3 regions of the Phyllobacterium sp. T2-21 genome follow, and region 3 is predicted to be linked to each of the others. Evidence: predicted binding sites of a transcription regulator. Region 3 holds the regulator's gene; each other region holds the start of a gene.
The links. Region 3 encodes PhoB, which activates phosphate uptake and scavenging genes when phosphate is short. Its sites were predicted from a motif close to TGTCATNNANCTGTCAT; they were not measured.

Region 1: olsB (l-ornithine N(alpha)-acyltransferase) is a predicted target of PhoB. The motif match lies at 3,588-3,604, and genes of this name have one in related genera.
Region 2: ACZ5FP_RS14755 (UDP-2,3-diacylglucosamine diphosphatase) is a predicted target of PhoB. The motif match lies at 7,509-7,525, and genes of this name have one in related genera.

Annotation. Positions count from the first base shown of each region.
Region 1 is NZ_AP027912.1:826,454-836,178, forward strand. Features, by position in the region: gene mutS (DNA mismatch repair protein MutS) at 1-2,489, opposite strand, end outside; gene olsB (l-ornithine N(alpha)-acyltransferase) at 2,637-3,476, opposite strand; gene lspA (signal peptidase II) at 3,634-4,137, opposite strand; gene ACZ5FP_RS04145 (TrmH family RNA methyltransferase) at 4,143-5,021, opposite strand; gene ACZ5FP_RS04150 (RsmD family RNA methyltransferase) at 5,018-6,124, opposite strand; gene lhpI (bifunctional Delta(1)-pyrroline-2-carboxylate/Delta(1)-piperideine-2-carboxylate reductase) at 6,208-7,182, opposite strand; gene ACZ5FP_RS04160 (LapA family protein) at 7,207-7,536, opposite strand; gene ACZ5FP_RS04165 (integration host factor subunit beta) at 7,606-7,887, opposite strand; gene sppA (signal peptide peptidase SppA) at 7,966-8,952, opposite strand; gene lptC (LPS export ABC transporter periplasmic protein LptC) at 9,212-9,725, shown strand, end outside.
Region 2 is NZ_AP027912.1:2,929,535-2,939,259, forward strand. Features, by position in the region: gene ACZ5FP_RS14720 (ABC-type transport auxiliary lipoprotein family protein) at 1-125, opposite strand, end outside; gene ACZ5FP_RS14725 (MlaD family protein) at 229-1,221, opposite strand; gene ACZ5FP_RS14730 (ABC transporter ATP-binding protein) at 1,234-2,106, opposite strand; gene dgcA (N-acetyl-D-Glu racemase DgcA) at 2,297-3,280, shown strand; gene ACZ5FP_RS14740 (MFS transporter) at 3,298-4,500, opposite strand; gene ACZ5FP_RS14745 (RDD family protein) at 4,778-5,518, shown strand; gene ACZ5FP_RS14750 (glycosyltransferase family 4 protein) at 5,536-6,594, opposite strand; gene ACZ5FP_RS14755 (UDP-2,3-diacylglucosamine diphosphatase) at 6,622-7,443, opposite strand; gene ACZ5FP_RS14760 (NADP-dependent malic enzyme) at 7,671-9,725, shown strand, end outside.
Region 3 is NZ_AP027912.1:174,984-184,708, forward strand. Features, by position in the region: gene ACZ5FP_RS00880 (vWA domain-containing protein) at 1-976, shown strand, start outside; gene phoB (phosphate regulon transcriptional regulator PhoB) at 977-1,663, opposite strand; gene phoU (phosphate signaling complex protein PhoU) at 1,678-2,403, opposite strand; gene pstB (phosphate ABC transporter ATP-binding protein PstB) at 2,427-3,200, opposite strand; gene pstA (phosphate ABC transporter permease PstA) at 3,262-4,581, opposite strand; gene pstC (phosphate ABC transporter permease subunit PstC) at 4,578-6,044, opposite strand; gene ACZ5FP_RS00910 (substrate-binding domain-containing protein) at 6,134-7,180, opposite strand; gene ACZ5FP_RS00915 (EF-hand domain-containing protein) at 7,576-7,983, shown strand; gene ACZ5FP_RS00920 (RNA polymerase sigma factor) at 8,002-8,562, shown strand; gene ACZ5FP_RS00925 (hypothetical protein) at 8,559-8,969, shown strand; gene ACZ5FP_RS00930 (periplasmic heavy metal sensor) at 8,970-9,440, shown strand; gene ACZ5FP_RS00935 (DUF1800 domain-containing protein) at 9,516-9,725, shown strand, end outside.

The DNA.
Region 1 (9,725 bases), 650 kb from region 3:
TCGCGGGCGCGGTTGACCACGGCTTCCGGCAATCCGGCCAGCCGCGCCACCTGCACGCCATAGGAGCGGTCTGCGGCGCCCTTGGCCACCTCATGCAGGAAGACGACGTCGCCGTCCCACTCCTTCACCCGCATGGTGACATTGCTCAGGCGCGTCAGCTTTTCCGAAAGCGAGGTCATTTCATGGAAATGCGTGGCGAAAATCGCCCGGCACTGGTTCTTCTCGTGCAGATATTCCACTGCCGCCCAGGCGATCGACAGGCCGTCGAAGGTCGCGGTGCCGCGGCCGATCTCATCGAGAATGACCAGGGAATGGTCGCTGGCCTGATTGAGGATGGCGGCTGTTTCCACCATCTCCACCATGAAGGTCGACCGGCCGCGCGCCAGATCGTCCGATGCGCCGACGCGCGAGAACAGCCGGTCGACAATGCCGATATGCGCCGAACCGGCCGGGACGAACGATCCCATCTGCGCCAATATGGCAATCAATGCGTTCTGGCGCAGGAATGTCGATTTACCGCCCATGTTCGGTCCGGTCAGGAGCCAGATCGCGCCTTTGGCCGCACCCTCGGGCGAGAGATTGCAGTCATTGGCAACGAATGGATTGGCCGCCTGCCGGCGCAGCGACTGTTCCACGACGGGGTGACGTCCGGCAACGATCTCGAAAGCGAGGGTGTCATCGACCAGCGGGCGGCAATAGCCCTGTTCTTCGGCAAGGGCAGCGAGCGATGCCGACACATCGAGGGTTGCCAGCGCTGCTGCGCCGGCGCGGATTGCATCGGCATTGGCAACCGTTTCCCCGGTCAGCACGTCGAAAATGCCCAGTTCAATCGACAAAGCCCGTTCGGCGGCATTGGCGATCTTGGTTTCGAGTTCGGCGAGCTCCGTTGTCGTGAACCGCATCGCATTGGCGATGGTCTGACGATGGATGAATTTGCCCTTGGCCTCGTCCGTGTCGGTCATCACGGATGCGTTGTTCGCCGTGACCTCGATGAAATAGCCAAGCACATTGTTGTGCTTGATCTTGAGCGAGCGGATGCCGGTCAGATCCATGTAATCGGCCTGGAGACCGGCAATGATGCGGCGGGAGTGGTCGCGCAAGGCGCGCATCTCATCGAGTTCTGTATTGTATCCGGGCCGCACGAAGCCGCCGTCACGCTTCAGCAGAGGCAGTTCATCGTCGAGCGCCCGGTCAAGGTGAGCGGCATAGTCGTGGGGCAGGCTGCCAAGGCAATCCCGAACGGCGGAGAGTTCAGCGGGAAGCACTTCCCTGCCCAGGAAAGAAGCGATTTGGGCGGCAGCCTCGAGTCCGCGCGCGAGTGCGCCGAGATCGCGCGGACCGCCGCGCCCGACGGCAAGGCGCGACAGGGCGCGGGGCATGTCCGGCACGCCCTTCAATGCTTCGCGGGCCAGATCGGCGAGGGATTGTCCGGCGAGAAAGCAGGAGACGGAATCGAGCCGCTCCGCAATGGCGGCGGGTTTTGTCAGCGGCGAGGTCAGCCGCTCGGCCAACAGCCGGGCGCCGCCGCCGGTAACCGTGCGGTCAATGGATTTGAGCAGGCTGCCGTCGCGATTGCCCGACAAGGTGCGCAGCATTTCCAGATTGGCGCGGGTGGCCGGGTCGATGAAAAGCGTGGAGCCTTCCGATTCCCGCTCGGGCCGCATCAGCGGCGGTCGTTCCGAAATCTGTGTCTTTTCCACATAGGCAATGGCGCCCGATATGGCTGACAGTTCGGCGCGCGAAAAATGTCCGAAGCCGTCGAGCGTGGCCACGTCGAAATAGCGCTGTATGCGGTTTTCCGCCGTGGCGCTGTCGAAAAGGCTCGGCGGCTGCGGGCTGACCGAGCGCCCGATGACATCGAATGTCGGGCGCAGGTCCGGATCGTGAAACACCGGATCGGCAACGATCAGTTCGCGCGGATCGACGCGCAGAATATCGGCAAGCAGCCGCGACGGATCGGTTTCGCTGACCCGGAACGTGCCGGTGGAAATATCGATCCAGGCGAGGGCGAACTGGCCCTGCGCTGCGCCTTTCACCCGTCCCAGCGTCATGAGATAGTTGGCTTCGGAGGGATCGAGCAGCTTTTCCTCGGTGAGCGTGCCGGGGGTGACCAGCCGCACGACATCGCGCTTCACCACGGATTTCGATCCACGCTTGCGCGCTTCAGCCGGGTCTTCCACCTGTTCGCACACCGCAACCCGGAAGCCGCGCATGATCAGCTTCTGCAGATAGTCGTCCGCCGCATGCACCGGCACGCCGCACATCGGGATATCCTCGCCCAGATGCTTGCCGCGCTTGGTCAGCGTGATTCCGAGTGCACGCGACGCGGCAATCGCATCGTCGAAGAACAGCTCGTAGAAATCGCCCATCCGGTAAAACAGCAGGCTGTCCGGATTGGTCGCCTTGATCTCGATATACTGCTCCATCATCGGCGTTGGGCGCGCCGAGCTGTCAGCCTCATAGGATGGTGTTTCCGCAGTGAATGGCATGTCGGCCAAGACGTTCTCCTGATTTTGACCGATTCCGATCAGAAGACCAATCTATGCGCTATCGGGAACTTTACACACCGTGCAGGCGCATCATCGGCGGTTTTCTCCACAGATGATGTTCGTCCTGCATGAGGCGAAAGTGGAATTTCAGTCGAAACGCTTGGCGTTCGAGATGTAATGGCTGACGTAGCGGGTGGAAATGCGGCTGACCGGCAGAATGATCAGCACATCGGTCGTGCCGAAATCATGATCCACCACCGCACCGTCACCGATCATGGCACCAAGGCGCAGATAACCCTTGATCAATGGCGGCATGGCAAACAGGGCAACCTTCGGATTGACCGCTTCGCTGGGAACGAGGTCCATCGGCTGATACAGCGATGGCAGGGCCTGGACATCCCAGTCCGGCGTTGCACGGCAATTGTGATGCAGGAACGACAGCGGCAGGGCGTGCGCCGCAGGCACCGTTCCCTGGAAGGATGCGCAGCCGAACATCACGTCGATGGAGTGATACCGGCAATAGCTCCAGATGCCCTGCCACAGCAGTTCGACTGTGCGCTTCGAGCGGTATTCCGGCAAAACACAGGACCGGCCGAGCTCAAGGAAATGCATCTGCGGCTTGGCAGCAACCAGACTGTCGATCGTATATTCGCTAGCCGAGTAAAAACCGCCTGTTTTGTGGGCAACTTCCGAGCGCATCAGCCGGTAGGTGCCGACGATCTGCTTGTGCTTGGGGCCAATGATCGAGGTATCATAAACCAGGAGGTGATCGCATACGGGATCGAAACGGTCTGCGTCGCGTTGTTCCAGGGTAGCCGAGCCCTTGGCACCGAGTTCATCGAAAAATACCTTGAAACGCAGCTGCTGGGCAGAGACGATTTCGGCTTCGGTTTGCGCAAGGCAAACTTCCATCGTCCCAATGCGTCCAAGCACCGCGACAAGGTGTGGCGCCGTAAACGGCGAGGGTGTTGAATCAACCTGCGACATCGTGTGCTGATCTTTAAAGATAGACGCAGGTTCAAGCAAGGCGAAGCTCATAACGATTCGCTCTCATCATGGTTGATCGGCAATCACTAGATGCTTGAATACAACAATTGGATGACGGGCACATGACGCGGGAGACACCGCAGATGCTGGGTTTTCCTCAGTTTCCCCCAGCTTGCCCCTTTGGTGTCTTGCGCTCGCGCAGCCAGACAAAAATTTCTTCAAGCACGACCAGTGCGGCGCCGACGGAAATGTAGGCATCGGCCAGATTGAAGACGGCAAATGACCATGACGGCAGATGGAAAAGAATATAATCAACGACATAGCCAAGCAGGCTGCGGTCGATCAGATTGCCGATGGCACCGCCGATGATCAGCGCAAAGCCGATGCGCGAGATCCAGCGTGCCGGTACGGTGCTCCACCAGAGATAGCTGACAAAGGCGATGACGACGACGGTCAAGCCGATCAGGGCGAGGTCGTGCATGCCGCTGAGCATCGAAAATGCAATGCCATTATTGTGAACACGAAAAAGCGCCAGAAATGGCAGCAGATCGATCTGCTGCTGGTAATCCATGCCGGTCTCGACGAGATATTTGACGATCTGGTCGCTCGCCACGGCAAGCACCACAATCGCCAGCAGGCCGAAGAAGGATTTGCTTTTCATGGGGGTTATTTATCCTGTTTGCTGCCATCGAGTGTCAACGCCTCGCGGCGGATCTCGAACAGCATGACGCCGGTGGCAATGGCGAGATTGAGCGAATCCGCCCGGCCTTCCTGGGGAATGCGGGCCAGCTTGTCACAGGTTGAGGCCAGCGTGTCCGGGAGGCCCTGCTGCTCATTGCCCATCAGCAGAATGACCGGCTTGCCCTTGTAGGGAATCGTCCGGTAGTCGACAGCGCCCTTGAGGTGCGTGCCGACGATGAGTCCCGAAAATCCCTTTCGCCAGGAAAGGAATTCCGTTTCGTTCGTGCGTATCAGCGGGACGGCAAAGACCGAACCCATTGTAGCGCGCACGGTTTCGAGCGAAAACGGATCCGTGGTGTCGCCGATCAGAATGATACCCTTGGCACCTGCCGCATCGGCTGTCCGGATGATCGTGCCGAGATTGCCCGGATCGCGCACCCGGTCGAGCGCAACATAAACATCGTTGCCCTGCGGTCGGGTGGCCGATAGGGGCTGCAGCTGCTGCTCGAACACGCCGACGACCATTTGCGGATTGTCGCGCCGGGTGATGGCGGAAATCACCTTCTCGTTTACCTCGAGCACGTCACCGCCCTTGGCAATCGTGCGGGCTGCCACCTGCTCGACAAGGGAATTGCCCTTGCCAGCCTTGGAATAGACAAGCGTCTTGATGACCCAGCCGAGATCGAGCGCGTCGATGACGAGTTTCAGGCCTTCGGCCAGAAACACCCCCTGCTGGTCGCGGAACTTCTTCAGCGCCAGGGATCGCAGATCCTTGACGATCGGGTTGGTCAGGCTGGTGACTTCCTTGACCTTGCCGGGCCGCGCGATGGAGCTGCCGTGCTGGCGGTCGTCATGTCTGGTCATTTGGCACCCCAGCGGCTGAACAGGGACGTGGAAAGGGCGCGCCCGGAAGACCGTTCGCGCAGGATCAGTTCGCCGGACTGCACTTCGCCGCCAAGACCGGTAAAGGCATCGCGCATCAGCTCGTGAATGGCAAAGAACGATGCGCGGATGGAATAGGCGGTCAGCACCACGCCGAGCGGATTGGGCGTCAGGATCGACCGGCACAAATCGACCATATCGGGCAGATTGTCGAAGAGCTGCCAGACCTCGCCATTCGGGCCGCGGCCATAGGCGGGCGGATCCAGCAGGATGATGTCATAACCGCTGCCGCGCCGCTCTTCGCGGGCAACGAACTTCATCGCATCCTCGCAAATCCAGCGGATGGGCTTGCCGGAAAGTCCGGCCATTTCCTGGTTTTCGCGGGCCCAGACGATTGCCTTCTTGGATGCATCGACATGGGTCACCTCGGCGCCCGCACGTGCGGCAACGAGCGAGGCGACGCCGGTATAGCCGAAAAGATTGAGCACCTTCACCGGGCGCTTTGCACCGCGAATGAGGCTGTCCATATGCGACCAGTGCGTTCCCTGTTCGGGAAACACGCCCACATGCCGGAAGGAGGTAAAGCGGCCGAAGAAGGGAATGCCCTCATAGGCAAGCGGCCAGGTTTCGCCGAGCGGCACCTTGGGGAAATGCCAGCGTCCGACGCCTTCCTCATCCGTATTGCCGGTAAAGATCGCGTCAGCCTTGTCCCACTCGGCCTTGTTCCAGGCCGGGAGCCAGATGGCCTGGCCTTCCGGGCGGATGATCCGGTAGGGACCATATTGCTCGAGCTTGAGGCCGTTGCCGCTGTCGAGCAGGGCGTAATCATCGGAGGGCAGCGTTTCGAGGATCAGGCCGGTCTTTTCTGTCGGGCGCGGGCCGGTATGGCGGGTCAGAACCCGCTTGGGCAGCGGTTCGGAACGGGGCGCTGCCTTGACGCGCGCATCACTGTCCGCCGGGGCAGAGGGTTTGGCAAATTGCGGGCGGGGTTTTGTCGCCTGCTGCCTGTGCGGCGCAGCTTTCGGTCCCGCGCCTTTCGGGCCGGTGCCCTTGGCCTTCCTGATTTTTCCGCCAGACGATTTCAAACCGTTATGCCCTCATATGCCCTTGGCCATCGTTCAATGGTGGTTTCCTATGCCAAGATGAGGAAAGGCGAAAGCAAAAACACTCAGGCAGAGGCTGCAATCGCCTTTTCATAGACCAGAATGCCGGCGGCAAGGTCTTCCAGCGCAGCGCCGACCGACTTGAACAGCGTGATTTCATCGGGCGACTGACGCCCCTTCACCGTTCCGCGGGTGAGATCGAACAGATCGCCGATCACATGGCTGTCGCCGATGACGCCCGCCTTGATCGGCTGAACAAGGTCGCCGCCTTCCGTCAGCGCGCCTTCCCTGGTGTCGACAAACACCCGCGCGCGCTTGACGCACTCATCGTCGCTTTCCCGCATGGCGGGGGTAAAGGCACCGATAAGATCGACATGCGCGCCCTTCTTCAGATGCCTGCCGAGAATGAGCGGTTCGGTCGACAGTGTGCCAGCGGCGATAATATCGGCATCGGCGATGGCCGCATCCTTGTCGGTGACCGCCTTGGCGTTGAACCCGTCAGCGACGAGATCCGCCGCCACTTTGCGCGCATTGTCGATACTGCGGTTCCAGATGGAAATCTCGCGGATCGGTCTGACGGAGCTGTGCGCACGGGCAAGAAAGCCCGAGAGCGCGCCGGCGCCAAGGATGACCAGTTTGGATGCATCTTCGCGGGCGAGATAGCGGGCGGCAAGGGCGGAGGCGCCTGCGGTGCGCCATGTGGTCAAACGCTGGCCATCGATCAGGGCCTTGGGTTCCCCGGTCTTGCCGTCGAGCAGCAGATAGACGCCCATGACGGCCGGTTTGGCAATGGCCCCATTGTCAGGCGATACCGTGACGATCTTGACGCCCATATAGCCTTTCGACGAATCGCCGAGCGCGTCGAAGTCCGACCAGGCCGGCATCAGCAGAAGCGTCGATGCGGCGCCATCGGGGCGATCAACCGTGTGATGGTGGCGCACGGGCTGGATAACGCCCTGACGGAACGCCGTTTCAATGGCGTTGATCATGTCCGGCCAGTTCAACAGCCCGTCGACGTCAGCCGGAGAGACCAGTTTCATTGCAAATCCTTGAAAATATGCTGCTTAGTGCAGAGAGGGAAGGTTGGGCGTGGACTGCGTGGCCGCCGATTTCCGCGCTTCCATGCGCAGGAGTTCGGTCTCCTGCTTGCGCTGGCGCGCCAGTTTGCGGTGCCGGCCCTGGTTGATCCAGGTGGCGAAACTGCCAAGGATCAGCCCGACGAAGAGAGCGAGAAACAGCCAGACGAAGAGGGGTGCGGCATAGGACAGGCCGGGATTGCCCGGATTGAACGGATCGATCGTAAAGGTCACCAGCCCGCGATTGGCCACCGACAGTGCAATCAGGATCACTGCCAGCGGCACGAGAATGAGGACGACAACGACGCGATTGATCATATCTCTCTCCAGGGTAACAGCACTTCACGTATCATCAGGCTATGAGGCCGCCCCAGCTTGTTGCTACATTCAGTCGGCGTTCAGCCGGTCGCGCAGCTCTTTGCCGGTCTTGAAGAATGGCACCCACTTTTCCTCGACCTCGACGCTGTCGCCGGTGCGGGGATTGCGGCCGCTGCGGGCGGGACGGTTTTTCACCGAGAATGCACCGAAGCCACGAAGCTCGACCCGATTCCCTTCCGCAAGAGCGTCGGTGATCTCGTCGAAAATGGCGCCGACGATATTCTCGACATCGCGTTGAAACAGGTGCGGATTGCGGTTGGCAATGATCTGGACGAGCTCTGATTTGATCACGGCATAATCCCCTTCTGGTTCAAGTTCAAATGACACGGCCATTATGACTATGTCACTGATCCTGTAAGCTTAAATATTCTATTGCGCCCCTACGGGCCTGCCGTCAACGTGCCAAACAGAAACGAGCCCGTCAAGGAAGATGCGATCTCCGGTCAAATCGCGCAGCAACCCGGTGCTTTCCTGCGGAATACCGAGATATTGTGCCAGCATTTTCAGCGCGGATTGGGATAGAAACGAGCTGAAAGTTGTCTTTTGTGCGGGTTTCCATTCGATGACGGGCAATTTCTCGTCAACGCCCTTGGTTTTCAGCCAGGCAATCGACTTGTCTTCCCCGCCAAGTTCGTCGATGAGTTTGTTGGCCAGCGCCTGTCTGCCGGTGAAGACCGATCCATCTGCCAGCGCAAGCGTCTGTTCGCGGGTGAAATTGCGCCGTTCCTGAACGATTCCGACGAACCAGTCATAGGAATCCATGATCATGCGATGGATCATGGCTTTGGCTTCGTCGCTGGCCGGGTTGAAAAAGTTCGGTTCGGCTTTCAGCGGACTGGATTTGATTGTCTCCACCTTGACGCCGACCTTCGTCAGCAGCTCGGAAATATCGGGATACTGGAACAGCACGCCGATCGATCCGACGATGGAGGATTGGCGTGCGACAATATGGTCCGAACCGCTGGCAATCATGTAGCCTGCCGAGGCCGCCAATGTTCCGACCTGCGCAACAACCGGCTTTTTCGCGGCAATCTTGCGCACGGCCTCATAGATGGCTTCGCCGCCCGCCGTGGTGCCGCCCGGTGAATCCACCGAAAGAATGACGCCCTTCACAGCGGTGGAATCGGCGACTTCGCCCAGACGCTTGATGAGTTCGTCATTCTCGAAAATCGTGCCTTCAACACGGATTTTGGCGATATGCGCTGCGGTTTTGCCGGAAAGGCGGTCGGAACCGGAGAGAAATCCGTAAAGCCCGATCAGGGCGAGCGCGACAACCAGAAGGGAAAGCACACGCCAGAATGTCAGCTTGCGCCGGAGACGGCGCCTGTCGATGATTGCGTCAGCTGTGTTTGCCATCGTATCGTCCGTTTCCTGTGCAATTCAGTGCAAGCATTCTTCTGCGGCAACATTCCGAGGAAGTCCAGACCCCGGGGTTCAGCACATTGCCCCATATAGGCAATTGGCGCTGCACCTTGTATATGAACGGATGACGGCATATTTGTTCGATCAAATGCAACGTGTCCCATAGACCCTGGTTCATTTCATCGAAAAATAACCATATTGGCGTTCAACTAACAGGGCGCCAACACATCGCAATCGGTAGTATAGCCAATACATGTCCATTGAACTGAAACATACGCATCCAAACGGCGATGCAACAGCGGCTGCTGCGCAGCATGCGGAAGTTGCGCGGCAATTTTCTGCCACCGAGAAGGATTCGCACGTTTTTCGCGCTGCGGAACGCCATTCGCGGCGCGTGCGCTTCATGAAATTTGCCTTGCCTGCCGTCGCCGTGATCGGCGCTGCGGTTTTCTCCTGGTTCACATTTTTCTCCACGACGAACATCCCGAGCAATATCACATTGGACAGTGCCGGCATTCAGGATGGCAAGCTGGTCATGACCAATCCCAAGCTGGATGGCTTTACCAAGGACAAGCTTCCCTACAAGATGAGTGCGGAACGGGCGCTGCAGGATGTCGGCAACAGCTCGCTGATCACGCTTGAGAATATCAGCGCGGAAATTCCGGTTGGCCAGGATCTGCGGGCGCAGGTCAACGCCAAGGGCGGCCTTTACGACAATGCCAACCGCCAGTTGAAGCTTGACAACAACATAACGCTGACAACCTCGG
Region 2 (9,725 bases), 920 kb from region 3:
GGCGCGGCGATCAGGATCTGGCGGCTGCCATGTTTTCTGGATGAAGTGTCGGACAGCGACGGGCCGGACAGATCGAATGTATCAAGCTTCTTGGTTCCGGCGCAGGCGGAAACGGACAAAGCCATCAGCAGAGCGGCAATTGTCGTTCTTGAATTCACCAATGGTATCATCCCTGTCACGCAAAGCTTCACGATTCATTAACCTTCATGCGATGCAGCTTTGTCAAAGTCAACGGCGCGTGCGGCCGTCATACTCCGGCACATTGCCGCTGCCACCGAAAATCACCCGCTGCGGATTCTTCTCTAGATCGCTGATCGCCCGCTCGATGCGCTGGACCGACTGGCGGCTCTCGGTAACGAGCGCCTGCACGTCGCGCAGGCCCTGTCCGGAGAAGCGGTTGAGGTTGTCCGTGATCGGGCCGAGCTTGGTGTTCAGATTGTCGGCAACCGCACGATAGGATTTGAGCGTGTTCCGCGCTTCAGCCACAACGCTGCCATCCCCGTCGGACACCAGATTGTCGACCTTGGCCAGGACGCCATCGACCCGGGCGGAAGCGGCATTCAGGCGCGTCATCATTTCACGCGCCTCGCGCACCACCGACTGCACGTCTTCGGCGCTCTGGCTGAACTTGTCGATCACATCGGAGTTCTTGGCCAGCGCATCGGTGAACTTCTTCGTGTTGTTGACCGTATCGACCAGCGGCCCCTTCACTTCCGTGATGAAACTCTCGATGGAGCTCATCGCCGTGTTAACGCGTTCGAGAATGTCCTGCGCCTTCTGCAAAAGGTTGTTGACCACGGACGGATCGGCATCGATACGCGCGACGGCGCCATCCTTGTCGGCTTCTTCAAGCAGATTGGGCTCATAGACCTTGCCGCCCTTGAGCTCCACGAAGGCCAGACCGGTGAGGCCAGTAAAGCCGAGGGTTGCCTGGGTCGAGCGGGTGATCGGTGTCGTGCTGTCAATTTCCGCAGTGGCGATCACCGCGTCAGGATTGGTCTTGTCGATATTCAGGCGCCGCACGGTGCCAACCTTGATGCCGTTGAACAGCACCTGGCTGCCCTCGGCCAGGCCGGTGACCGAACCGGCGATACGGATTTCCAGCGTCGTCATTTCCTGCCTGTCGCCATAGCGGGCGATCCAGTACACGAAGACGAACGCCGCGACGCAAACCGCAAGCGTGAAAATCCCGACCAGAACGTAGTTGGCTTTGGTCTCCATCGATTATTCCACCTAACCCTGTTCCTTCAGCAACGGCCCGGATTGCCGGGCGCTTTGCACACGATCAGACTTTCGCCTGCTGCTGCCGTTCGGCACGATCTGGCGCGCGCGCTTGCCATGAAAATATTCCTGAACCCACGGGTCATCAAACGTCAGCATGTCGTCGATGGTTCCTTCCACAAGAACCCTTTTCTTACCCAATACCGCGATTCGGTCGCAAACGGCGAACAGGCTGTCGAGATCGTGCGTGACCATATAGACCGTCAAACCCATGGTATCGCGCAGATTTGCGATCAGTTCATCGAAATCCGCGGCACCGATGGGATCGAGCCCCGATGTCGGCTCATCGAGAAAGACGATGTCCGGGTCGAGTGACAAAGCGCGGGCGAGCGCCGCACGCTTGATCATGCCGCCGGACAGCTCCGACGGAAATTTCTCCGCCGTATCCGGCTTCAATCCGACCAGATCGATCTTGAGGCGCGCCAGTTCGTCCATCAGGCTGTGCGGAATGTCGAGATATTCGCGCATCGGCACCTGAATGTTCTCCAGAACCGTCAGCGACGAGAACAACGCACCGTGCTGGAACAGGACGCCCATGCGCATGTCTACGCTGAGTTTTTCCTGTTCCGTCGCGTGATCGATATCATGGCCGAAAATGCTGATATTGCCGTGCTGTTTCTGATTGAGCCCGAGGATCGTCCGCATGAGGACGGACTTGCCCGTCCCTGATGCGCCGACAAATCCCAGTATCTCGCCGCGATAAACGTCGAGATTCAGGTGCTCCAGCACTGATGAACGGCCGAAGGACACGCTGACATCCTTGACCGAAAGGATGATATCGCTGGGCTCCTGCTCTCTGCTCTGGCCGTTGTCTGTCGAATTCATTCGCCTCGGGCGTCCCTGGATCTGAAAATCAATGGATAGAGAGCGTCGTCAGCACCGCAGCACACACGCCGGTATCGACGTGGAACCCTGCGGCGGCAGAAGCACTTGAATTGTTTGCTCTATCGGTCAACATCCCTCACACATATCGAGTCTCGGACTTGATGTCACTGTAGCAATTAAGGCGCATATAATGACTGTTAATATGGAGATTACCGTTGAACGCTGGCCCATTGCCGGAACGTTTACAATCTCGCGGGGTTCCAAGACGGAAGCAGCCGTGGTGGTTTGTACCCTGCGCGACGGACTGCACACGGGGCGCGGCGAATGCGTTCCCTATGCCCGCTATGGCGAAAGTCTCGATTCCGTCTGTGCCGAAATCGAAAAACTGCGCAGCGTGCTCGCCGCAGGGGCCAACCGGCAGGATTTGCCCGGTTTGATCGGCGCCGGCGCGGCCCGCAATGCCGTCGATTGCGCGCTCTGGGATCTCGAAGCCAAACGGGCTGGCCGGCGCGTTGCCGATATCATCGGCTTGCCGCCGCTCAAAGCCCTCACCACGGCCGTGACCGTTTCCTTCGGCGACGCACAGACCATGGCTGCCTCGGCCCGCGCCCTGTCCGGCCGTCCGGTCATCAAGGTCAAGGTGGGCGGCGAGGATGACGAAGATCGCATTCGGGCCGTAGCGGAAGCTGCACCCGACAGCCGCATCATTCTCGATGCCAATGAGGGCTGGACCGACCGGAATATCGTCCGGCATATGCTGGCCGCCGCAAAGGCCGGGGTCGTGCTCATCGAGCAGCCGCTCCCGGCTGGCAAGGACGGCATTCTCTCGACAATCCCCCACCCCGTCCCCCTGTGTGCCGACGAGAGCGCCCACGGTACGGACGATCTGCATACGCTCCTTGGCCGCTACGACAGCATCAACATCAAGCTCGACAAGACGGGCGGGCTGACCGAGGCCCTGCGCATGCAGAAACGGGCGCGCGAACTCGGGTTCGGCATCATGGTCGGCTGCATGGTGGGCACGTCCCTGGCCATGGCGCCTGCCATCCTCGTCGCGCAGGACGCCGACTTCGTCGATCTCGACGGTCCGCTGATCCTGAAGGACGACCGCCAGCCCGGCCTCGTCTTTGAAGGCAGCCGCGTCTCGCCGCCGCAATCGGAGCTTTGGGGCTAGGTGTAGAGCCTCAACAACTAGCGCTCGCGCTGCTCCAATCGAAGCGAAACATTGGCCAGGACAAGCCCGACTGCCGCCAGCGCCACCATGGCATAGAAGCCATAGATGCCGGTGGCGCTGTAGAGCGGTCCGGACACCATGGTGACGATGGCCAGCGACGTGCCGATGAAGAAGGTGGATATGCCCTGCGCCGTTCCACCCTTCTCCTCGGGAATGGTCATGGCGATCATTTTCTGCATGCCGAGGAAAGACAGGGCGAAGGAGAAGGCATGCAGGCTCTGCACGACGAAAAAGCCAGCCACGCCGAGACCTGCAGGCACGATCAGCGGGAAGACGGTCCAGCGGAATATGGCGACGGCTGAGCCGATCATCAGCACCCTGGCCGGATGCAGGCGTCCGAAAACCCGGCGAAAGCAGGTGAACATGATCACCTCGGCCACCACGGCGATGGACCAGAGCGCGCCGATCACCGTCTCTTCGATGCCGATGGACTTCCAGTAGATGGCCGAAAAACTGTAGCCATAGGCGTGGCTTGCCTGCGTGATCCCCGTGGCGATCAGGAAGGTCACGAAGGCCGGGCGGCGCAGCGCCCTGCCTGCATCCGCCATGTCGATATCCGACAGCGGCGACAGGCGCCGCGGCTTGCCAATGCGCGGCACCACGAAGCTCATGCCGCATGCGGCCACCAGCGCACCCAGCAGCACCGTCGGGATGATCCACTCGCCCGTGTGCTGGATCAGCACGCCGCCGGCAAAGGAGGCCAGCAGGAATGCGATGGACCCCCAGACGCGCATCCTGGCAAAATCCGCCCCGTAGCGGCGCACGCCTGAAAGCGCGATCGTATCGGCCAGCGGAACCTGCGATGTCCACGGTGCGGCAAGCACCAGCGACACGACCAGAATGCCGAAGAAATTGAACGGCAGAAAGTAGAAGGCCGCGACGATCACCGCCAGAATGGTGGCAATGGTCAGGATATGCGCACGGTCGCTGGATTGATCAGCCAGAATGGAAACCAGCGGCGCGGCGATGACGCGCACGAACAGCGGCATGGACAGGACGATGGATATTTCCGTCGGCGACAGCGAACGGAATTCCAGCCACAGGGGAAAATAGGGCAGATGCAGGCCGCTCGAGATGAAAATCGCGAAATAAGCCAGAGCCAGCCGAAACTCGAACCGAGATGGCTTGTCGTGAAAAGTGTCCGCAGTGGCGGCTGTCATGGAAGGACTTTCGGAGGATCGAGGAACGGCGCACGAATATATGAATAGCCGTATTCCGAATTACCATGATTTGGCCCAACTGCCTAGAAACGCTGAAGGTTTTTTCGCATCAAATTGTTTCCGAGACAAACCACAATAAGCTGACGCGCTAACAACAACAGTCCACAGCTTATTTTAAAACCCAAGTTGTACTTCGTCATCAACCCCATCAAGATCGCCTCAGTCTGATCAAGCGGGGGCAAGATCGAAAATGGTGCCTGTCTATTATGACTCTCTCATGAATCGCGCCGGTTTCTGGCGTCGTTTCGGCGCACTTTTGCTGGACGCCATCATTATATTGATCCCGTTGCAGATAATAGTGATCGTCCTCTTCGCACAAACGAACGGTGCTGTTCAGGGAACGTTTGGCTTCACCACCACAAGTTGTTATGAAGTATCAGCACTGCCGGAGGGCTTCAAACTTGATCCTCCACCGCCAGCAGATTTCAACTCGTTTGCCGATTGCCACCGTGGACTACTTGGCTTTGATATGTCCCGGTGGCTTCTTGCCAGCAAAAGCACAAAGGACGGCGCTGTAACGACGACAGAATTTCGTGCCTACGGGCTCGGCCCAGATGGAGTTCCGCGCTCCGGATTCCCTGCAGATGGTCCAGCAATATTAATCCTATTGGTGTACCTCGTTTTGATGGAATATTGGCACGGCGCTACCCTTGGAAAACGTGCTGTAAAAATTCGCGCTGTCGATAGCAATGAAATACCAAGAACTGGATTGCCCTTTCGCAAGGCACTGTTGCGCAATTTGGCGATGTGGATCGGGTCCATACCGGGCATTGTGATTGGGATAATCTTGATTGTTAGAAGCATGCGGCCAGAACCCGGCGTTTCGGATCTGGTACCATGGCTTGTAATTGGCAGCATAATCCAATTGGCGTGGGTACTGTGGATCATAATTTCAGCTTCGCAAAAAAATGACCCGATCTACGACCGACTGGTGGGAACGGCAGTGGTACGGATATAGCCATAGCCAGGAACCATCTAGCCCGCCGACACCGCCCGCGCCGCGTTCGCTTCGTGGCCGAGCTGCGGCTTGGCACCAGCAATCGCCGTGAGAATATCCTCGAATATATCGGCGCAGGCTTCCCAGCTGAATCCCTGCAGGGTGGCATCGGGATCGACGCGCCCCATGGCAAGTGCGCCCAGCGCAGCCTCCTGCAGGTCGATTGACAGAACGCCAGCGCCTGTCGCACCGATGACGTCCTTCGGGCCGGCCACCGGATAGGCCGCGACCGGAAGCCCGCAGGCAATCGCCTCCAGCAGCACCAGGCCGAACGTGTCGGTGCGGCTGGGAAAAACAAACACATCGGCACCCGCATAGTGGCGGGCGAGTTCCTCGCCCTCCTTCTTGCCGGCGAACACGGCGTCGGGGAATTTGCGCTTCAGCTCATCCATATCCGGCCCGTCGCCGACGACAAGTTTTGTTCCCGGCAGATCGAGCGCCAGAAAGGCTTCAAGATTCTTTTCCGGCGCAACGCGGCCGACGCAGAGAAAGACGGGATGCGCGAGGCCGAGATCGACGTCCGCCTGCGGGCGGAACAGATCGCGGTCGACACCGCGCGTCCACACGCGCAACGTGTCGAAGCCGCGCTCGGTCAATTCCTCGTAGATGGACTGCGTCGGGACAAGGCAGGTCTCGGCGGCATTGTGGAACCGGCGCAGAAAGCCGTAGGTCCAGGCCAGCGGAATGGGCAGACGCTCACGCAGATATTCGGGAAAGCGCGTATGAAAGCTCGTGGTGAAGCGCCACTTGTTTTTCAGGCAGGCACGCCGCGCCATGATGCCGAGCGGGCCTTCCGTGGCGATATGCACGAAGGCGGGCTGCAACGCCTCGATCCGGGCTTTCACCGCCGCAGGATAGGTCAGTGCCAGCCGGATTTCCGGATAGGTGGGACATGGCGCCGAGGGATAGTCCGCGGGCGAGATGATCGTCACCTCGACGCCCCGCGCCTCCATCTGCTCGCGCAATTGGGTCAGGGTGCGCACCACGCCATTGACCTGCGGATGCCAGGCATCGGAGACGATGACCAGCCGCTTCATCGGATCGATCTCTGCAGGAGAAGCCATTCAGGCCGCATTCGCCGCCTTGGGACGCTTGTCCTCGAGTTTGACGACAGGCGCAAAGCCAGCCTTCTCCCCGATCAGATGCGTCCAGGAGATGAGTTCCATCTTGCCGTCGTGATGCTCGACGATGGCTGTGCAGCTTTCAACCCAGTCGCCGGTGTTGATGTATTCGATGCCGTCGATTTCTTCGATGGTGGCGTGGTGGATATGGCCGCAGATGACGCCGTCGGCGCCGATGCGCCGGGCCTCGTCGGAGACGACGGTCTGGAAGGAACCGATGAAGTTGACGGCCTTCTTCACCCGGAATTTCGCCCAGGCGGAGAACGACCAGTAGCGCAGCCCGAGCATGCGCCGCACCTTGTTCATGATGGTGTTGATGGCCAGCGCCGCATCATAGGCCCAGTCGCCGAGATAGGCGATGTGGCGGGCATTGCGCACGACGACGTCGAACTGGTCGCCGTGGATCACGAGGAATTTGCGGCCGTCAGCGGTTTCATGCATCGTGCGGTCCATGACCTCGATGCCGCCGAAATGCGTGCCCTGGAAATCGCGCAGGAATTCATCGTGGTTGCCGGCGATGTAGAGGATGCGCGCGCCCTTGCGGCTCTTGCGCAGGAGTTTCTGCACGATGTCGTTGTGCTCCTGCGGCCAGTGCCAGCTGCGGCGCAGACGCCATCCATCGACGATATCGCCGACCAGATAGATCGTATCCGCATCGTGATACTTCAGAAAGTCCAGGAGGAAGGTCGCCTTGGCGCCTTTGGAACCAAGATGCACATCGGACAAAAAGAGCGTGCGAAACTTACGTGTCTCTGGCTCAACCATGAGGCTGATCTCCGTTCAGCGCCGGTACGCATCGGTACCTCTGGTCTGACAGAAACCTGATTCATGTCACAGTCTTATGACGCCGCTAAAAAGTCTATGGTTTCCTGCGATAAACACTTGTAACAAAATGGACTTCATTTATGGCTCTTCGTGTCATTTATGCATGCTAAAAAGATTGAATCGCAAATCCCAAGTTGCGACCAGCCAATTTCCGGAGGATATTATCCATGGCCAAGGACAATTCGCCCAACCAGTCCGACCTCGAAGAAAGCGCCCTGTTTTACCACCGCTTTCCTCAGCCGGGTAAACTGGAAATCCAGGCGACGAAGCCGCTTGGAAATCAGCGCGACCTTGCCCTTGCCTATTCCCCCGGTGTCGCCGCGCCCTGCCTGGCCATTCATGAAAACCCCGCCACAGCAGCCGATTATACCAGCCGCGCCAATCTTGTGGCGGTCATCTCCAACGGCACTGCCGTCCTTGGCCTTGGCAATATCGGCCCCCTCGCCTCCAAGCCGGTGATGGAAGGCAAGGCTGTTCTCTTCAAGAAATTTGCCGACATCGACGTCTTCGACATCGAGATCGACGCGCAGGAGATCAACAAGATCGTCGATGTCGTTGCCGCGCTCGAACCCACCTTTGGCGGCATCAACCTTGAGGACATCAAGGCGCCGGAATGCTTTGACGTGGAGGAAATCCTCCGTGCCAGGATGAACATTCCGGTGTTCCATGACGACCAGCACGGCACGGCGATCATCGTCGCCGCTGCCATCCTCAACGGCATGGAGCTGGCCGGCAAGGACTTGTCCACGGTCAAGATCGTCGCGTCCGGCGCCGGTGCGGCAGCGCTCGCCTGCCTCAACCTCCTGGTCAAGCTCGGCGCCAACCGCAAGAACATCTGGGTCTGCGATCTCGACGGCGTCGTCTATGACGGCCGCAACACGCTGATGGACCGCTGGAAATCCGTCTATGCCCAGAAAACCGATGCGCGCGTGCTGGCCGATGTTATCGGCGGTGCCGACGTGTTCCTCGGCCTGTCCGCCGCAGGTGTCCTGAAGCCGGAACTTTTGAAGCAGATGGCGCCGAACCCGCTGATCATGGCGCTGGCCAATCCCAATCCGGAAATCATGCCGGAGGAAGCACGTGCCGCACGCCCCGACGCCATGATCTGCACCGGACGCTCCGATTTCCCCAACCAGGTCAACAACGTCCTCTGCTTCCCCTATATTTTCCGCGGCGCGCTGGATTGCGGCGCACGGGCGATCAATGAGGAAATGAAGATGGCGGCGGTCAAGGCCATCGCGGCGCTTGCCCGCGAGGAGCCATCGGATGTGGCGGCCCGCGCCTATTCCGGCGAAACGCCGACCTTCGGCCCCAATTATCTCATTCCTTCGCCGTTCGATCCGCGCCTGATCCTGCGCATCGCCCCAGCTGTGGCAAAAGCTGCCATGGAAACCGGCGTTGCCGACCGCCCCATCGAGGATTTCGAGGTCTATCTCGACAAGCTGAACCGCTTTGTCTTCCGCTCCGGCCTGATCATGAAGCCGATCTTCACCGCAGCGCGGACCGCCGAGAAGAAGCGGGTGATCTATTCCGACGGCGAAGACGAGCGCGTCCTGCGCGCAGCACAGGTGGTGCTTGAGGAAGGCACGGCGATCCCGACGCTGATCGGCCGCCCGCAGGTCATCGAGACGCGTCTCAAGCGCTACGGCCTGAAGATCAAGCTCGGCACCGATTTCGACATCATCAACCCGGAAGACGATCCGCGCTACCGCGACTATGTCGACCTTTTGGTGAACCTTACCGGCCGGCGCGGCACCACGCCGGAGGTGGCACGCACCATGGTCCGCGCCAGCGGCACGGTGATTGCAGCGCTGGCCATCATGCGCGGCGAAGCCGATGCCATGATCTGCGGCCTGGAAGGCCGTTTCGAGCGTCATCTGCGCAATGTCGACCAGATCATCGGCAAGCTCGAGGGCATCCGCAATTTTTCCGCACTCAGCCTGCTGATTTCACAGCGCGGCGTGCTGTTCCTGACCGATACCTATGTCAGCATCGATCCGACAGCCGAAGAAATTGCGGAAAAGACGGTTCTGGCCGCCAACGAAATCCGCCGCTTCGGCATCGAGCCCAAGGCAGCCCTGCTTTCGCATTCCAACTTCGGTTCGCGCGATTCCGAAAGTGCGGCCAAGATGCGCGCCGCTTCGGAAATCCTGCGCTCCAAGGCACCGGATCTGGAACAGGATGGCGAAATGCATGGCGATTCCGCCCTGTCGGAAATCCTG
Region 3 (9,725 bases):
CGGCGGCGAGAGCGGTGTCGACATTGCCAATCTGCCTGAGGAATGGTTGCGCCGGCTCGCCGAAAAGCACCTCACCGAAGAAGAGAAGAAGCTGATCGAGGCGCTGGGCGGTTTCGACAAGCTGATGGAAACCCTGCGCCAGCGGCTTGAGGAGCAGAAGGGCCGGCATCAGGGCGGCTCGAAGTGGATCGGCACGGCCGGAACCTCACCCTTCGGTGCCTATGGCTACAATCCCGAAGGCGTGCGCATCGGCCAGGACGAGGGCCGGCACGGCCGGGCGGTCAAGGTCTGGGACAAGCGTGAATTCAGGAATTTTGACGACAGTGTCGAGCTGGGCACCCGCAACATCAAGGTTGCTCTGAAACGGCTGCGCCGCTGGGTGCGCGAAGGCGCCGATGACGAGCTTGATCTTTCCGGCACCATCAGGTCAACCGCCGAACACGGCTATCTCGACGTGCAGACGCGGCCCGAACGGCGCAATCATGTCAAGCTGCTGATGTTCTTCGATGTGGGCGGCTCCATGGACGAGCATATCCGGATCGCCGAGGAACTGTTCTCCGCCGTCCGCTCGGAATTCAAGCACATGGAATATTTCTACTTCCACAACTGCCTCTACGAGGGTGTGTGGAAGGACAACCGCCGCCGCCATGCGGAACGCATACCGACGCTCGATCTCATCCATAAATACGGACCGGACTACAAGGTCATCTTCGTCGGGGATGCCGCCATGGCGCCCTACGAGGTTTCCCATGCGGGCGGATCGGTCGAGCACTGGAACCAGGAGGCGGGCGCGGTCTGGCTCGGCCGGGTGCTCGACCACTGGAAGAACGCCGCGTGGCTCAATCCGTCAAAGGAACAATATTGGGACTACACCGCCTCGACGGCAATGATCCGCAAGATTTTCGCGCATCGCATGTATCCCATGACCCTGGCGGGTATCGAGGGGGCGACGCGCGAACTCTCGCGCAGGCACTGACTACCCGAACGAATACCCCGCACCGCGCACGGTGCGGATCGGATCGATCGAGCGGCCGATATTGATGGCCTTGCGCAGCCGCCCGACATGCACGTCGACGGTACGGTCGTCCACGTAGATGTCTGCGCCCCAGACATTGTCCAGGAGCTGGCCGCGCGAGAACACCCGGCCGGGGGACTGCATCAGGAATTCCAGCAGGCGGAATTCGGTCGGCCCGAGCTTCAACTCGCGCTCCTTGCGGAACACGCGGTGCTGCTCGCGGTCGAGCTTCAGATCGCCGAAGCTGAGCACATGCGACAGCAGGCTCGGATTGACCCGGCGCAGCATGGCCTTGATGCGGGCAAGCAGTTCCGGGGTCGAGAACGGCTTGACCATGTAGTCATCAGCACCGGTGGCAAGGCCGCGCACCCGCTCGCTCTCTTCGCCGCGCGCCGTCAGCATGATGATCGGCAGGATTTCGGTCTCGCGCCGCGCCCGCAGACGGCGGCAGAGTTCGATGCCGGAAAGACCCGGCAGCATCCAGTCGAGAATGAGCAGATCCGGCACTTTTTCACGCAGCGCAATTTCCGCCTCGTCACCGCGTGCGATTGTCTCGACGACATAACCTTCGGCTTCAAGATTGTACCGGAGAAGGACGCTGAGCGCTTCCTCGTCTTCGACAACAGTGATTTTGGGAGCGATCGCCATTGCTGGAATCCTAATTAAGGCTGTCTGGCTTCATCGACGATGATGCTGTGGGTCTGGTCTTCCTTGGGCCGTTCGGCCGGAAGCTGGGCACCCGTCACGATGTAGTAGACCGTTTCAGCAATGTTCGTCGCATGGTCTCCGATGCGCTCGATATTCTTGGCGCAGAAGAGAAGGTGCGTGCAGGCGGAGATGTTGCGCGGGTCTTCCATCATGTAGGTCAGGAGTTCGCGGAACAGCGATGTGTACAGCGCATCGATTTCATCATCGCGCTCACGCACGATGTTGACCTGCTGCACGGAGCGTGTCGCATAGGCGTCGAGCACGTCCTTCAGCTGCGTCAGGGCGAGTTCCGCGATGGTCTGCAGGCCGCGATAGACCGACAGCGTCTGACGCGTATCGGTGACGGCGACAACGCGCTTGGCGATGTTCTTGCCGAGGTCGCCGACCCGTTCGAGGTCGGAGGAAATGCGGATGGCGCCGATGATCTCACGCAGATCGATCGCCATGGGCTGGCGCTTGCCGATGATGGTGATGGCCTTTTCGTCGATCTCGCGCTGTCCGGCATCGAGGATGAGATCGTCCGAAATGACGCGCTGGGCCAGCGCGTTGTCGGAGTTCACCATGGCGGTGACGGCCTGTTCGACCATGCGCTCGGCATGGCCGCCCATTTCGGCGATCTTGTGCGTCAGGAACTTCAGTTCGTCGTCATAGGAACGGACGGTATGCTGCGACTCGGTCATATTCTTATCCCTGTTTCCCGTGATTAGCCGAAGCGTCCGGTGATGTAGTCCTGCGTGCGCTTTTCCGTCGGATTGGTGAACATCATTTCCGTATCGCCCACCTCGACGAGGTTTCCGAGATGGAACATGGCGGTGCGCTGCGAAACGCGGGCCGCCTGCTGCATCGAATGGGTGACGATGACGATGGTGTAGTTCTGGCGCAGTTCGTCGATCAGTTCCTCGACCTTTGCCGTGGCAATCGGATCGAGCGCCGAGCAGGGTTCGTCCATCAGGATGACTTCCGGGCTGACGGCAATGGCGCGGGCGATGCACAGGCGCTGCTGCTGGCCACCGGAAAGGCCGGTACCGGCTTCATGCAGGCGGTCCTTGACCTCGTCGAACAGGCTGGCGCGGCGCAGGCTCTTCTCGACGATTTCCTCCAGCTCATGCCGGTTCTTGGCAAGACCATGGATGCGCGGGCCATAGGCCACATTCTCGAAAATGGACTTCGGGAACGGATTGGGTTTCTGGAAAACCATGCCGACGCGAGCGCGCAGCTCGACCACGTCGATCTTCGGATTGTAGATATCCTCGTCATCGAGCGTGATCTTGCCGCCGATCTTGCAGCCTTCGATCGTGTCGTTCATGCGGTTGAGCGAGCGCAGGAAGGTCGACTTGCCGCAACCGGACGGGCCGATCAGCGCCGTCACCATCTTTTCCGGCACATCGAGGCTGACACCGAACAGGGCCTGCTTTTCACCGTAGTGAACGGTGACATCCTTGCCCTGCATTTTGATCGTATTGACCTGTGCACTCATTTTGTCGTTTACCGCTTTTTCGAGAGATCGTTCTGTCATGAGATTCATAATTCGCTCCCGTTTACCAGCGCCGCTCGAAGCGGCGACGCAGAATGATGGCTCCAATGTTCATGACTGCAAGAAACAGAAGCAGCACGATGATAGCGCCGGATGTGCGCTCGACAAAGGCCCGCTCCGCTTCGTTCGCCCACATGTAGATCTGCACCGGCAGGGCCGTTGACGGATCAAGCGGCGTGACCGGATAGTTGGCGACGAAGGCCACCATGCCGATCAGCAGCAGTGGTGCGGTCTCGCCCAGCGCGTGGGCAAGGCCGATGATCGTGCCGGTCAGGATGCCGGGTGCGGCCAGCGGCAGTACATGGTGAAACACCATCTGCGTCTTCGAGGCACCGATGCCCAGCGCCGCCGAGCGGATGGATGGCGGCACGGCGCGCAGGGCCGCACGGGTGGCGATGATGATCGTCGGCAGCGTCATCAGCGTCAGCACCAGGCCGCCGACCAGCGATGCGGAGCGCGGCAGGCCGAAGAAATTGATGAACACGGCCAGTCCAAGCAGACCGAAGACGATGGACGGCACCGCGGCCAGATTGTTGATGTTGACCTCGATGATATCGGTCAGGCGGCTCTTCTTGGCATATTCTTCCAGATAGATCGATGCGGCCACGCCGATGGGCAGGGAAAGGCAGAGGACAATCAGCATCATGTAGAGCGAGCCGATGAGCGCGACACCGAGACCCGACGTTTCCGGACGGCTCGATGCGCCGAAGGTGAACAGGCCGCTGTTGAAGCGCTGCGCCATGGCGCCTTCCTTGGCCAGCGTGTTCATCCAGGCAACCTGGCGGTCCGATACCTTGCGGTTTGCCTGATCGACACTCAGGTCGATCTGGCCCTTGAAGGCCGAGTCGATGTCGCCGCCGGTCAGCACCCAGAGGTTCTGCGTCGTGCCGATCAGTGCCGGATTTCCTGAAACCAGTTCCCGCAGCTGGCTGCGCGAGCCGTCGGAGACGAGCTTGCTCAGTTCGCGGATCGCCGGCTTGTCGTCAAGGCTGACGCCCAGCTTTTCGGCAAGGGCATTGCGCACGAGGATCGGATAGTTCGCGGTCAGCAGAACGGTCGGGTCGGTCGCACGCTTGTTCGTGGGGTCGATCACCTTCTCGTCGAGCTTGACCGAGAGGCTGACCTCCGTCTGCCAGAACGCCGTGTAGCCGTTGGAAATCACCGAGTAGAGCAGCGCAACCAGGAAGAACAGGCCGATGGCAATCGCGGTGATGCCGTAAATCTTGAACCGGCGCTCGGCGGCATAGCGGCGCTTCAGACCGATGTCGCGCCGGACGACCTTTGCCGGAGCAACTGCAGCAGGATTGAGTGTTGTGTCGGTCATTCGTACTGCTCCCGGTACTTACGCACGATGTAAAGCGCGAAAATGTTCATCGCCAGCGTGATGAAGAAAAGGGTGAGGCCAAGGGCGAATGCCACCAGCGTCTGCGGTGAATTGAATTCGAGATCGCCTGTCAGCTGGTTGACGATCTTTACGGTGATGGTCGTCATGGCGTCGAACGGATTGATGTTGAGGTTCGCCGCAACACCGGCCGCCAGAACCACGATCATCGTTTCGCCGATGGCGCGCGACGCGGTGAGCAGCAGCGCACCGACGATGCCGGGCAACGCGGCAGGCAGCACGACGCGGCGGATCGTCTCCGAACGCGTCGATCCAAGCCCGAGCGAGCCGTCACGCAGCGACCCCGGAACGGCGGTAATGATGTCGTCCGACAGGGAGGAAACGAAAGGGATCAGCATCACGCCCATCACGATACCGGCGGTCAGCACGCTCTGCGCCATGATGAAGGGATAGCCGCCCGATATGGCCGCACTGATATCGCGCAGGAACGGTCCGACGGTGACAAGGGCAAAGAAGCCGTAGACGATCGTCGGGATGCCCGCCAGCACTTCAAGCAGCGGCTTGACCACCGACCGCACGTTCCGGCTGGCATATTCGGCCATGTAGATGGCGGCGAACAAGCCGACCGGCACGGCAAACAGCATGGCGACAAGCGCGATATAGAGCGTGCCGGCAAGCAGCGGAATGAGACCGAACTGACCCTGCGCCCCATTGCCGCCGGCTGCGGAGAAGCGCGGATCCCACACCGTGCCGAAGAAGAAGCTCGACGGGGTTACGGACTGGAAGAAGGTGATGGTCTGGAACAGCATCGACAAAACGATGCCGACCGTCGTCAGGATGGCGATGGTCGAGGCTGCGAGCAGTCCCCAGAGGATGATCCGCTCGACATTGTTGCGGGCCCGCGTGCGGACGTTGACGCCGGACAGACCGAAGATCGCACCGGCAACGGCAAGGACAATGGCGACCACCGCGCCGATATTATGCGCGCGCGCCGTGCTCTTGTTCCATTGCACGGCAACGGGGATCATGAAGTCCTGGCCTTCCGTCGCCAGGGCCACGCCCTTGCTCGACAGCAGCGGCCGCAATTCGGAGAAAGTGGTTGGAAGGTTCGCCCGTTCCTGGTCCGTCAGCTTGTCGAGACCCCGCGCGATGCCGCCGACCATGCCAAGCTCGAGGCTCTGGCTGGCAATGACGCTTTCGCTGTTGTGCACCGGCAGGCTGTTGATGGCCTGGCGCTCGATATAGAAGCTCGAGCCGACGGCCCAGACCAGGATGAAGATAATTGCTGGCAATACGGAAACCAGAAAAACCCACCAGCCGTGATAATGCGGCAAGGAATGGGCTTTGACACTTCTGTCATCTTTGCTGATGGCGCGCTGGCGTCCAAGAAAGAACCCGACAAGACCAATCGCAACGACAATCACTAAAACCAACAAGGTGGACATCAACGCTTCCCCGATCTGTCCTGCAACGAGAGCATAGGCCCCGAGAAATATCCGGCGCGGACAGGGTTCTGTCCGCGCCGGTTATCGGCTTACTTGCCAGCCATGGTCTTGCCGGCGGCGAATGCGGAGCGCTGAGCTTCACGCTCTGCATCCGGTGCAGCAACCAGGCCGTATTCTACCAGCGGGCTATCCGGACCGACCATCTGGTCAGCAAGGAAGAAGTCCACATATTCCTTCAGGCCGGGGATGACGCCGAGATGCGCCTTCTTGACGTAGAAGAACAGCGGGCGCGATACCGGATACTTGCCGGTGGCAATGGTTTCCGTGCTTGGCTTGATGCCGTTGACGGTTGCAACCTTCAGCTTGTCCGCATTGTTTTCGTAGAAGGCCAGACCGAAGACGCCAACGCCGGTCTTGTTGGCATCGATGCGAGCCAGTGTTTCCGGATAGTCGCCATCGATGTCGATGGCCTTGCCGTCCTTGCGGACAGCGATACAGGCGGCGGCAGCGGCCTTTTCGTCAAGACCGGCAGCCTTGATCGCATCGGCTGCACCGGTGGCCTTGCAACCGCCAGTCATCAGCTTCTCTTCGAAAACTTCACGTGTGCCGTGCTTTTCGCCAGGAATGTAGGCGGCGATGTCCCAATCGGGCAGCTTCGGGTTAACCTGGTTCCACTTGGTGTTCGGATTGGCAACCAGCTTGCCGTCGACAACGACCTGCGCGGCAAGAGCGGTATAGACGTCCTTTGGCTCCAGCGCCCAATCCGGGCCCTTGATGTCGGTCGCGAACACGATGCCGTCATAACCGATGCGGATTTCTTCAACGTCCTTGACGCCGGCGTCAACGCAGGACTTCAACTCAGTGTCCTTGATCGGACGCGAGGCATTGGCGATATCGATGGTGTTTTCACCAACGCCCTTGCAGAATTCCTTGATGCCGGCACCCGAACCGCCGGATTCAACGACCGGGGTCTTGAACTTGGGGAATGTTTCGCCAAAAGCTTCGGCGACGATCTTGGCATATGGCAGCACTGTGGATGAACCGCTGACCTGAATCTGGTCGCGAGCGGATGCGCCAACTGTCGTGGCAATCACCGAGATCGCAATCAGAGCAGTGGTGGAAATAAGCTTGTTCATAGGAGCAGCTCCTGTTGGATTAACTGTGTGACGCCTCCGACGTCGTCTGCCGTCTATAGAACCAATATAACAGTCATATGACACTATTGTTACAGTTCTGTAGCGCGGCCTGTGCATGAGCCGCGCCCGCGGCGGAATCAAAATTCCTTCTAAAACCATCAAGTTAACCGTCTATGGATTTTGCACAGCTTGGCACAGTGAAGATAAGCTCAACGATTCCAGTGGGTTCATGACGCTCAATTGCGACACTCGCGCAGGCATCCCTGCCATAGGCCGCAGGGGGACAATACCGTCCCCCCACCGCGGTTTCAAAAAAATTCCGCGCAAGCGACGGATTGTCCCGCTCCCGCCGTTTAAGTCACGACAAATGACAGTCTGCTGAAAGGAAAAGTTTGATGAAATCGAGAGTAGCTGCGGTTCTTCTTGCCATGGTGCCACTGTCCCTGCCCGCAACCCTGGCGATGGCGGCACCCAAGGCCGACACCAATGGCGACGGCACAATTTCACTGGCCGAATATCAGGCCGCCGCCAGGGCGCGGCTGCTCAAATTCGATACCGACGGCGACGGCAAACTCTCGCTCGAGGAGTGGCTGAAGCGCCCCGCTGCAAAGAATGCCAAGCGCGATCCCACGGCGGTGTTCAACCGGATCGATACAAATCATGACGGCTTCATCGATACGGCGGAAATGGATACTGTAGCAAAGAAGCGGTTTGAGCGCCTCGACACGAATTCCGATGGCCAATTGACCAAAGAGGAACGCCGCGGACACAGGAAGGGCGCCACCGACAGTTCACAGGAGTAACGGCAAGCGTGCAAAACCTTGGACAATCGCAACACGGATGAAGAACTGCTGGTGAAGATCGGCCAGCATGACGATGCGGCCGTCCGAACCATGGTGACACGCAAGCTGCCGCGCCTGCTCGCCCTGGCGGCGCGGATGCTTGGCGACCGGAATGAAGCCGAGGATGTCGCCCAGGAAGCCTTTATCCGGCTGTGGCGGCAGGCGGGCAGCTGGCAGGGCGGCCGGGCGACCTTCGATACATGGCTGCACCGGGTCACGCTCAATCTCTGCTACGACCGCCTGCGCCGGCACCGGGAACAGCCGGTGGCCGAGACGCCCGAAAGGGCAGATCCAGCCCCCGATCCGGAACAGTCGCTTTCAACCCGGGACGAAAGCGACCGGATCAAACGGGCCCTCGCCTCCCTGCCCGACCGGCAGAGGGAGGCCATCGTGCTTCAATATTATCAGGAGTTCAGCAATATCGAGGCAGCGCAGATCATGGATATCAGCATTGAAGCCCTGGAGAGCCTTCTGGCCCGTGCCCGGCGCAATTTGCGGACAGCCCTGGAAGAGACTGCCCAACAGGAGAAGGCAAAATGACCCCGCAACGCTTTCAGGAACTGACCGAGATCTATGGTGCCGAGGTGCGGCGCTGGCCGCCGCCCGAACAGGCCGGTGCCGTCGCCTTCATCCGGGAGCATCCCGATATCGCCCAGCCGGCCCTCAGGCTGGCGGCGGAACTCGACGGGATGCTGGCGCAGTACCGGACCGCCCCGGCGGAGGCCGCGCTGCGCGAACGCATCATCGCCTCCTCCGGCAGGTCCTGGTCCGGCTGGAAGCGCGCCCGGCTCTGGTGGCAGGGCACCGGGCTCGCCGGCATCGGATTGGCGGGCGCGATCACCGGCGCCCTTCTCATCGGCGTCATCCATTCCGCCGAATCGCGCGGATATGAGGACCAGGCCTATGCGGTCACCGCCTTCAACATCTCTGATGAACTGGACGAGTAAATGAGTGAACGGTCACGCAACATCCTTCTCGTCGCTTCGCTTGCCCTCAATGTTTTCATTGCCGGCGGCGTGATCGGCGGCGGCTACATCTGGCACACATTCGGTCATTCCTGGACGACGGAGAACCGGCGCGGCGTTCGCTTTGCCGCCGAATATCTGACGCCGGAGCAACAAAAGACCCTGCGGCAAAATCTGGCAGCGGCCCGCAAGGACAATGGACCGCTGGCCGATGCCGGGCGGGCAAGCCGTGCCGAGATTGCCCGGCTGCTGGCACAGGACGCCATCGATCCCGCTGCGGTCAACGCGGAACTGACCAAAGCCCGCGAAGCCGATTTCGCCCTGCGGACCCGCATCGAGCAGACCATCGTCGCCTTTGCCGAAAGCCTGTCGCCGGAGGACCGCAAGACGCTTGTCGAGGGTTTGAAAAAGCGCAATGTCATTTTGCGGCAGACGCCGGCAAAAAAACAATGAATGCCCGCGACGGAATTTTCCTGCTCCCCCGTTCAATGACTGTCAATGCCAGACAGGCTGCGAACGGAGAAGACCATGGTTACAACGGCAACAGATGCGACGGCGGCCATTGCGGTCAATCGCTTCGGTTTGGGAAAGCGGGCTAGCGAACCGCTCCCAGCCGACCCCAGGCACTGGCTGCTCGATCAGATCGGCCGCTACGAACCGCGCCCGGCGGCGTTTGCCCAGCTCCAGACCACACCCGAAATCGCGATGCAGTATGCCAGTGACCGGCAAAAGCTGCAG